3 regions of the Rhodococcus (subgen. Prescottella) equi genome follow, and region 2 is predicted to be linked to each of the others. Evidence: riboswitches for the same ligand, from Rfam matches in the RefSeq annotation. Region 2 holds a riboswitch; each other region holds the start of a gene.
What was found. Region 2 has a riboswitch for cobalamin ahead of C7H75_RS04260 (ABC transporter substrate-binding protein). Riboswitches for the same ligand answer to the same signal wherever they lie in the genome.
Positions count from the first base shown of each region.

Region 1: it holds a riboswitch for cobalamin, as region 2 does, so the genes downstream of both, C7H75_RS10355 (magnesium chelatase subunit D family protein) here and C7H75_RS04260 (ABC transporter substrate-binding protein) in region 2, are expected to answer to the same signal.
Region 3: it holds a riboswitch for cobalamin, as region 2 does, so the genes downstream of both, metE (5-methyltetrahydropteroyltriglutamate--homocysteine S-methyltransferase) here and C7H75_RS04260 (ABC transporter substrate-binding protein) in region 2, are expected to answer to the same signal.

Region 1 is NZ_CP027793.1:2,188,572-2,190,885, reverse strand. It holds gene C7H75_RS10355 (magnesium chelatase subunit D family protein) at 1-1,220, opposite strand, end outside; adenosylcobalamin-variant (AdoCbl-variant) riboswitch at 1,272-1,365, opposite strand; gene mqo (malate dehydrogenase (quinone)) at 1,462-2,314, opposite strand, start outside.
Region 2 is NZ_CP027793.1:918,151-920,464, reverse strand. It holds gene C7H75_RS04265 (ABC transporter substrate-binding protein) at 1-726, shown strand, start outside; cobalamin riboswitch at 823-1,007, shown strand; gene C7H75_RS04260 (ABC transporter substrate-binding protein) at 1,081-2,025, shown strand; gene C7H75_RS04255 (FecCD family ABC transporter permease) at 2,022-2,314, shown strand, end outside.
Region 3 is NZ_CP027793.1:1,135,594-1,137,907, forward strand. It holds gene metE (5-methyltetrahydropteroyltriglutamate--homocysteine S-methyltransferase) at 1-1,418, opposite strand, end outside; cobalamin riboswitch at 1,585-1,767, opposite strand; gene C7H75_RS05455 (ABC transporter substrate-binding protein) at 1,921-2,314, opposite strand, start outside.

The sequences.
Region 1 (2,314 bases), 1.3 Mb from region 2:
GTGGTCGTCCGCACGGCGCGGCCACGGGTCGAACGCGAGCGGGACCGCCGGCCCGGAGCCCCGTCGCCCACCCCCGGAATCTCGAGCAGTCGCGCCCGGAACTGCGGGCCGGGCGCGCCGGCCTTGCGTTCCGACCCTGCGCCGCTTCCGGATTCCGGCGATCCCTGTTCGCCTGCTCGAGATTTCGAGTCATGCGTGGACGCTTCCGGCTCCGACGGCGATGCGCCGCCACCGGGCCCGTCGGGATCGGGTTCGGGCTCTTCCTGCGCACGCGCGTCGGCGTCGGCCTGCTCCATCGCGTCGTCGAGCTGCTGCGGGTCCAGACCCGGCTCGTCGAACGGGTCGCGCCGACGGCGGTGCGGCAGAGTCAGTTCGGCGGCGATCCGCACGTCCTCCTCGGTGACGGCGTCGGCGCCGCGCCACGCGGCGTGCGCGGTTGCGGTGCGCGCGAGCACCAGGTCGGCGCGCATGCCCTCGACGTCGAACGACGCACACACCGACGCGATGCGACGCAGTTCGGCGTCGGACAGTTCGACAGCGTCGACCACGGCACGGGCGTCGGCGATCCGCCGGGCCAGGTCGGCGTCCTGCTCGGCATACCGGGCGGCGAAGCCGTCGGGGTCGCGCTCGTAGTCGAGACGGCGGCGGACCACCTGCATGCGCACCTCCACGTCCCGTGAGGCGGCGACGTCGACGGCGAGACCGAACCGGTCCAGCAGCTGCGGGCGCAGCTCACCCTCCTCGGGATTCATGGTCCCGACCAGGACGAACTCGGCCGGGTGGGAGTGCGAGACGCCGTCGCGTTCGACGTGGACACGCCCCATGGCCGCGGCGTCGAGCAGCACGTCCACCAGGTGATCGTGGAGAAGGTTGACCTCGTCGACGTAGAGCACGCCCTGATTGGCGTCGGCGAGCAGCCCGGGCTGGAACGCACGTTCGCCGTCCCGGAGTACCTTCTCGAGGTCGATCGAGCCGACGACACGGTCCTCGGTCGCGCCGACCGGCAGTTCCACGAGCCGGGCCCGGCGCCCCTCGCCCACCTCGGGCAGCAACGCGGTCAGTGCACGTACGACGGTGGATTTGGCGGTGCCCTTCTCGCCCCGCACCAGCACGCCGCCGATGCCCGGGTGGACGGCGCACAGGATCAACGCCAGCCGCAGCCGGTCCTGCCCGACGATGGCGCTGAACGGAAACCCGGCAGGTTGGTGACTGTGACGCAACGATCGAATCCCTTCACTTCCCGGTTTCCTCGCCGAGAGCTTGGCCTTGCGAAACGTTGCGGCATTCTGGCTTCGGGTGCACCTCGTGCGCCCTCACAGTGGCGGGACCGCGCCTGATTCTCACAGGACTTCCCCGCAGACGTTTCTCTGCTGCTGCACCCTACCGTGCCGAGGACTGCAGCCCGACAGCACACCGCCGCGGCCCGGAGTCGGAACTCCGGGCCGCGGCGGGTGAGAGGTGTCAGACGGTGGCGGATTCGACCACCGGAGCGGCGTGCGCGGGCGCCGATGCGGGGACGTCGCCGAGTTCGAGCGAGCGGGTGCTCCAGTCCCACACCTGCTGGAACAGGTCCGGGTTGTCCGAGAGCTTGAGGCCCAGCGACGGGACCATCTGCTGCAGCTTCGGCGTCCACGCCTGGAACTCTCGCGGGAAGCAGCGCTGCAGGACGTCGAGCATCGCGGGCACCGCGGTGGACGCGCCCGGGGACGCGCCGAGCAGGCCGGCGATCGTGCCGTCCTCGGCGTTGACGACGGCGGTGCCGAACTCGAGCACACCGCCCTTGCCCTTCTTGCGGATCACCTGTACGCGCTGGCCGGCCGTGATGAGCTCCCAGTCGCCGCCGGTCGCGCGCGGCACGAACTCGCGCAGCGTGTTGATGCGGTCGGCGGGCGACTGCATGAGCTCACCGATGAGGTACTTGGTCAGACCCAGCTCCGTCAGACCGACGCCGAGCATCGACGTCAGGTTGTTCGGCTTGACCGAACCGGGCAGGTCGGTGACCTTGCCGTTCTTCAGGAACTTGGGCGACCAACCGGCGTAGGGGCCGAACAGCAGGCCCTGCCGCCCGTTGATGACGCGGGTGTCGAGGTGCGGCACCGACATCGGGGGCGCACCGACGGCTGCCTTGCCGTACACCTTGGCGCGGTGCTGGGCGATGAGCTCGGGGTTGGTGCAGCGCAGGAACTGGCCGCTCACGGGGAAGCCGCCGAAGCCCTTGGCTTCCTGGATCCCCGACTTCTGCAGCAGGTGCAGCGCGCCGCCGCCGGCGCCGACGAACACGAACTTGGCGTTGACGGTCTTCTTGGCACCGGTG
Region 2 (2,314 bases):
GAGTACCCGATCGTCGCCACCAACTGGGACGACAGGTCGCAACTCATGCAGCGAGTGCCCGCCGGGACGGAGCGTCTCGGCGGCACCAACAACGAACCGAACGCCGAGGCGATTCTCGGCTACGAACCGGATCTGCTGGTCGTGGGTCAGGGTTGGTGGGACTACTACCGGGAGCGGGAGCTCCTGGGGACCGACATCGCACCGGTTCTCGTCGTCGACCAGGGGACTCCCGGATCGACGTGGAAGCGAGCGATGACCGAGCAGTTGACGGCACTCGATCGACGCGATGTCGCCGACCGTGTGGTTGCTCGCTACAACGCCGAACTGGCGCAGGCGCGTGCCGCGATGGCCGGGCTTCTCGACGGGAAGACCATCGCGATCGCGGGTGCGGACAAGGGACAACTCTGGCTGCAGAACGACACGTTCGCGGTGTCGGTGGCGCGCGATCTCGGATTGGACGTGCTGACCGATCCCGCGAACGCGTCTGCGGACAACAGGGGAATCACCTTCTACGCGCTCGAACAACTCGACATCTTCGAGCAGGCGGATTTCGTCCTGTTGCAGAATCCCGACGCCGCCGAGGCCCAGTCGCCGACGTGGAAAAGGGTGCGCGCGGTCCGAGACGGTCATGTCGGGCAGCTGCGGTACGACCTCAACAGCGGTCTGGCACTGACCGCGATGGCGCTCGCCGCCGACATCGCGGAGCAGGTCCAGGTAATGCGCTGACGACCCCGGAGGGGTCCGCACCGCCTTCCGCGCCCTCGACCGCCGAACAGCACGAAACCGACAAGGCCGACCATTGCCCGGGCACCGGTCGTCTATTCTTCACGATGTCGTCACGGTGTTCGGGAAGTCCGGTAGAAGCCGGCGCGGTACTCGCCACTGTGGGCAGGTACGTCGACTACTAGGGGTTCGACCCCAGCCACTGGATGCTCACGCATCCGGGAAGGCGTAGTCGGCGGTCATCCCTGCCGAGCCAGGAGACCGGCCGTGACGCATACCTGCACGTTTTCCACGAGTCATGGAAGGCGGGTCGCTTTGCGTACCCCTATCTCTCGCCGAGTCATCTCCACAGCAGCGGTGTCGATCGCCGCAGCCCTCACCCTCACCGCCTGCGGCGGGTCGTCCGACGAGGACGCCGGCACCGCGTCGATCTCCCTGCAGAACTGCGGCCGCACCGTCACTCTCGACGGTCCGGCGGAGCGGGCCGTCACCCTCAACCAGGGCGCCACCGAGTCGGCGCTCGCGATCGGCGCGGAGGGACAGATGGCCGGCACCGCGTACCTCGACGACACCATCGCCGCGCAGTGGCAGGCGGCGTACGCGCAGATCCCGGCGCTGGACGAGAATGACTACCCGAGCCGGGAAGCGCTCCTCGAGACCAAGCCGGACCTGGTGCTGGCGTCGTATTCGAGCGCGTTCGAGGACAAGGCCGTCGGTACCCACGAGTCGTTCGACACTCTGGGCATCGCCACCTACGTCTCGCCGTTCGCCTGCAAGGACAAGTCGACGCGTCCGGCGGTGTCCTGGGACTCGATCGCGACCGAGATCACCGACTACGGCACGCTCTTCGGGCGCGAGGCCGACGCCGACGCCGTCGTCGCGCAGATGCGCCAGACGCTGAGCGGGATCGAGACCACCGCAGCGGCGAACGGCCGCAGCGTCTTCTGGTACGACAGCGGCACCGACACCCCGTACATCGGCGGCAATGCCGGCGGACCGCAGCTCATCATCGACGCGGTCGGCGGCACCAACATCTTCGCCGGCTCCGACGGTGCCTGGCTGGACGGCAGCTGGGAGACCGTGCTGGCGGCGAACCCGGACGTCATCGTTCTCGCCGACGCGTCGTGGGACACGGCCGAGGCGAAGAAGGACTACCTCCGCAACGATCCGTCGCTGAAGGATCTGAAGGCCGTCCGCGACGACGCGTTCGTCGTGGTGCCGTTCTCGGCGAGCACTCCCGGCCCGCGTCTGATCGAGGGGGCAACTCTCGTCGCCGAGCAGCTGGGCGGCGGCCGGGCATGAGCGTGAGCGCCCGGGTTCCCGCCCGGGTACGAACGACGACGGCCACCGGTTGGACGGCGGCACTGGCCGCGCTGCTCGTGGTGAGCTGCGCGGCCGGCGTCGCGATCGGCGCCGCCGACCTCTCGATCGGGACCGTGGTGGAGGCGATCGCCGGACGTCTCGGTGTCGGAGCAGGCACCGACCTGCTGACCACGCACATCGTCGTGGACCTGCGGCTGCCCCGGGTCCTTGCGGCGGCGCTGGTCGGCGCCGGACTCGCGCTGTGCGGCGCGGTGTTGCAGTCGCTCAC
Region 3 (2,314 bases), 220 kb from region 2:
TCGTCCTGCAGTGCAATCACGTCGGCGACCTCGGCCCGCATGCGGCGGACGTACTCGGCCTGATCGATCTCGCCCTTGCGCAGCGCGGCGCGTGCCACGCGAATCGCGGTGGTCTGCGGGTACGAACCGATAGTGGTGGTCGGCAACGGCGGCAGCGGCAGCCGACTCGCCTGCACGGTGCGCCGCTCCGCCGCCGGGATCCGCGTGCGGTCGGCGTCGGTCAGGTCGGCGAGGCGCTCGCGGATCGCGTCGTCGTGCAGTCGCGGATCGGCGACCCGGGTGGCGGCCGCCGCACGTGCCTCGGACAGTTCGGTGGCGATCGCCCCGCGTCCCGAGCGCAGCCCGGCCGCGAGGGTGGCGACCTCACCGATCTTCTCGGAACCGAACGCCAGCCACGACCGCAGCGCCCGGTCGAGACCGTCCTCGCCGCTGAGGGTGTAGGGGACGTGCAGCAGCGAGCACGACGTCGACACGGCCACCGAACCCGCACGCTCACGCAGCATTTCGAGGGTGTCGAGTGAGGCGTCCAGTCCGTTGCGCCAGATGTTGCGGCCGTCGACGACGCCGGCGACAAGGTGCTTGCGTTCGAGTCCCTCCGCCGCGATCACAGACTCGGAGGACCCTGCGACCAGGTCGACGGCGATGCCCTCGATACCCGTCGACGTCAGTACCGGCAGTGCCGCGCCGAGGTCACCGAAATACGACGCGACGAGGATCGCGGGACGATGGTCGAGCGCGGCGAGGCGGTCGTACACCGAGCGGGTCGCGGCCAGCTCGGCGTCGGTCCGGTCGGCCACGAGCGCCGGCTCGTCGATCTGAACCCACTCGACGCCCGCGTCCGCGAGACGGTGCAGCAGATCCGCGTACAGGGGCACGATCTCGTCCAGGCGCTCGAGCGCGGAGCCGTCGTCGAACTTCGACAGCAGCAGGAAGGTGATCGGTCCGATCACGACCGGGCGTGCCGGGATGCCGAGGTCCCGGGCCTCGGCGACCTCGCCGAGTATCTTGCCCGGATTCAGCACGAACCTGGTCGCGGCGGTGATCTCGGGGACCAGGTAGTGGTAGTTGGTGTCGAACCACTTCGTCATCTCGAGCGGCGGCACGGTGTCGGTCCCGCGCGCGGCCGCGAAGTAGCGGTCCAGTTCGTCGTCGATCCTCTCGACCCGCTCGGGCAGCGCGCCCAACATGACAGCGGTGTCGAGCATCTGGTCGTAGTACGAGAAAGTGCCCACCGGGACGGAGTCGATCCCGGCGGAGACGAGTTCGGTCCAGGTCTGTCGGCGCAGATCCTTGCCGACCGCCGCGAGTGCGGCGGCGTCGAGGTTCCCGGCCCAGTAGGCCTCGACGGCCCTCTTGAGCTCGCGGCGGGGTCCGATGCGCGGGGAGCCCAGCACGGTTGCGGTGAAAGCGAATGTCACGTCGTTCTCCAGTTGCTCACAGCGTGGATGGTCACCGCCGGCAGACGAGAACGTAAGCGAGCCCTGTGTGTACCCGCCAGCGGGCAGCACGAAGTGCCGAGCATCGCCCATCTCGCCTTCTCCACGAGGCGGTGGACCGTCGGGCACGGCGTGCCCGACACAGTCGGCAGGTCTTCGGACTCGTGGGCGCTCGGCCGGGAATCGACCCGGCGAAACCTACTGGCCGTCGCTTCCCGGACCTGTCGGTCCAGTGCTCATGACGGCGGTCGTTCCCACTCACCGCTGCGGGACAGTCCCGGATTTCCACCGGGTTCCCTCTCACATCCGCCGGTCTCACGACCACGGATGCTTCGACGCCGGCGGCGGTCTTCGGGGCTCCTCACGACCGCACCCGGCGAACCAGCTGCACCGTCCAGCATAGGCCCCGGGGAAAGGCCGATCGGGCGGACCCGTGGTGGCGTCCGCCCGATCGAGTATCGAGTAGCGGTGTCTGGGTCCGGTGCTACGACGCCGAATCCGGAGTGAGCCAGGCATTTCCGAACAGCAGGACGCCGTCGGCACTGGGCGTGATGCCGTGCGCGTTCTTGCTCCAAGGGATGAAGTACTTGCCCGCGCCGAGGACCATCATCGGGTTCGTCTCGTTCACCAGGGTCTGGATGTCCTCGAGGACCCGGCGGCGGTCGTCGTCGTTCGGTGCGGACTGCAGCTTGCCGAGGAGGGCGTCCATCTCGGGGTTCTGATACCCGAGGACGTTGGACGTCGACGCGCTCGCCAGATTGCCGTACATGCGCATGAACGGCGATTCGTCGAGGACATTGAACGCCGACTCGCCCAGATCGAAATCGTGCTTGGCATACATCATCTTGACGAGGTCGTTGATGCCGCTGTTGTAGACG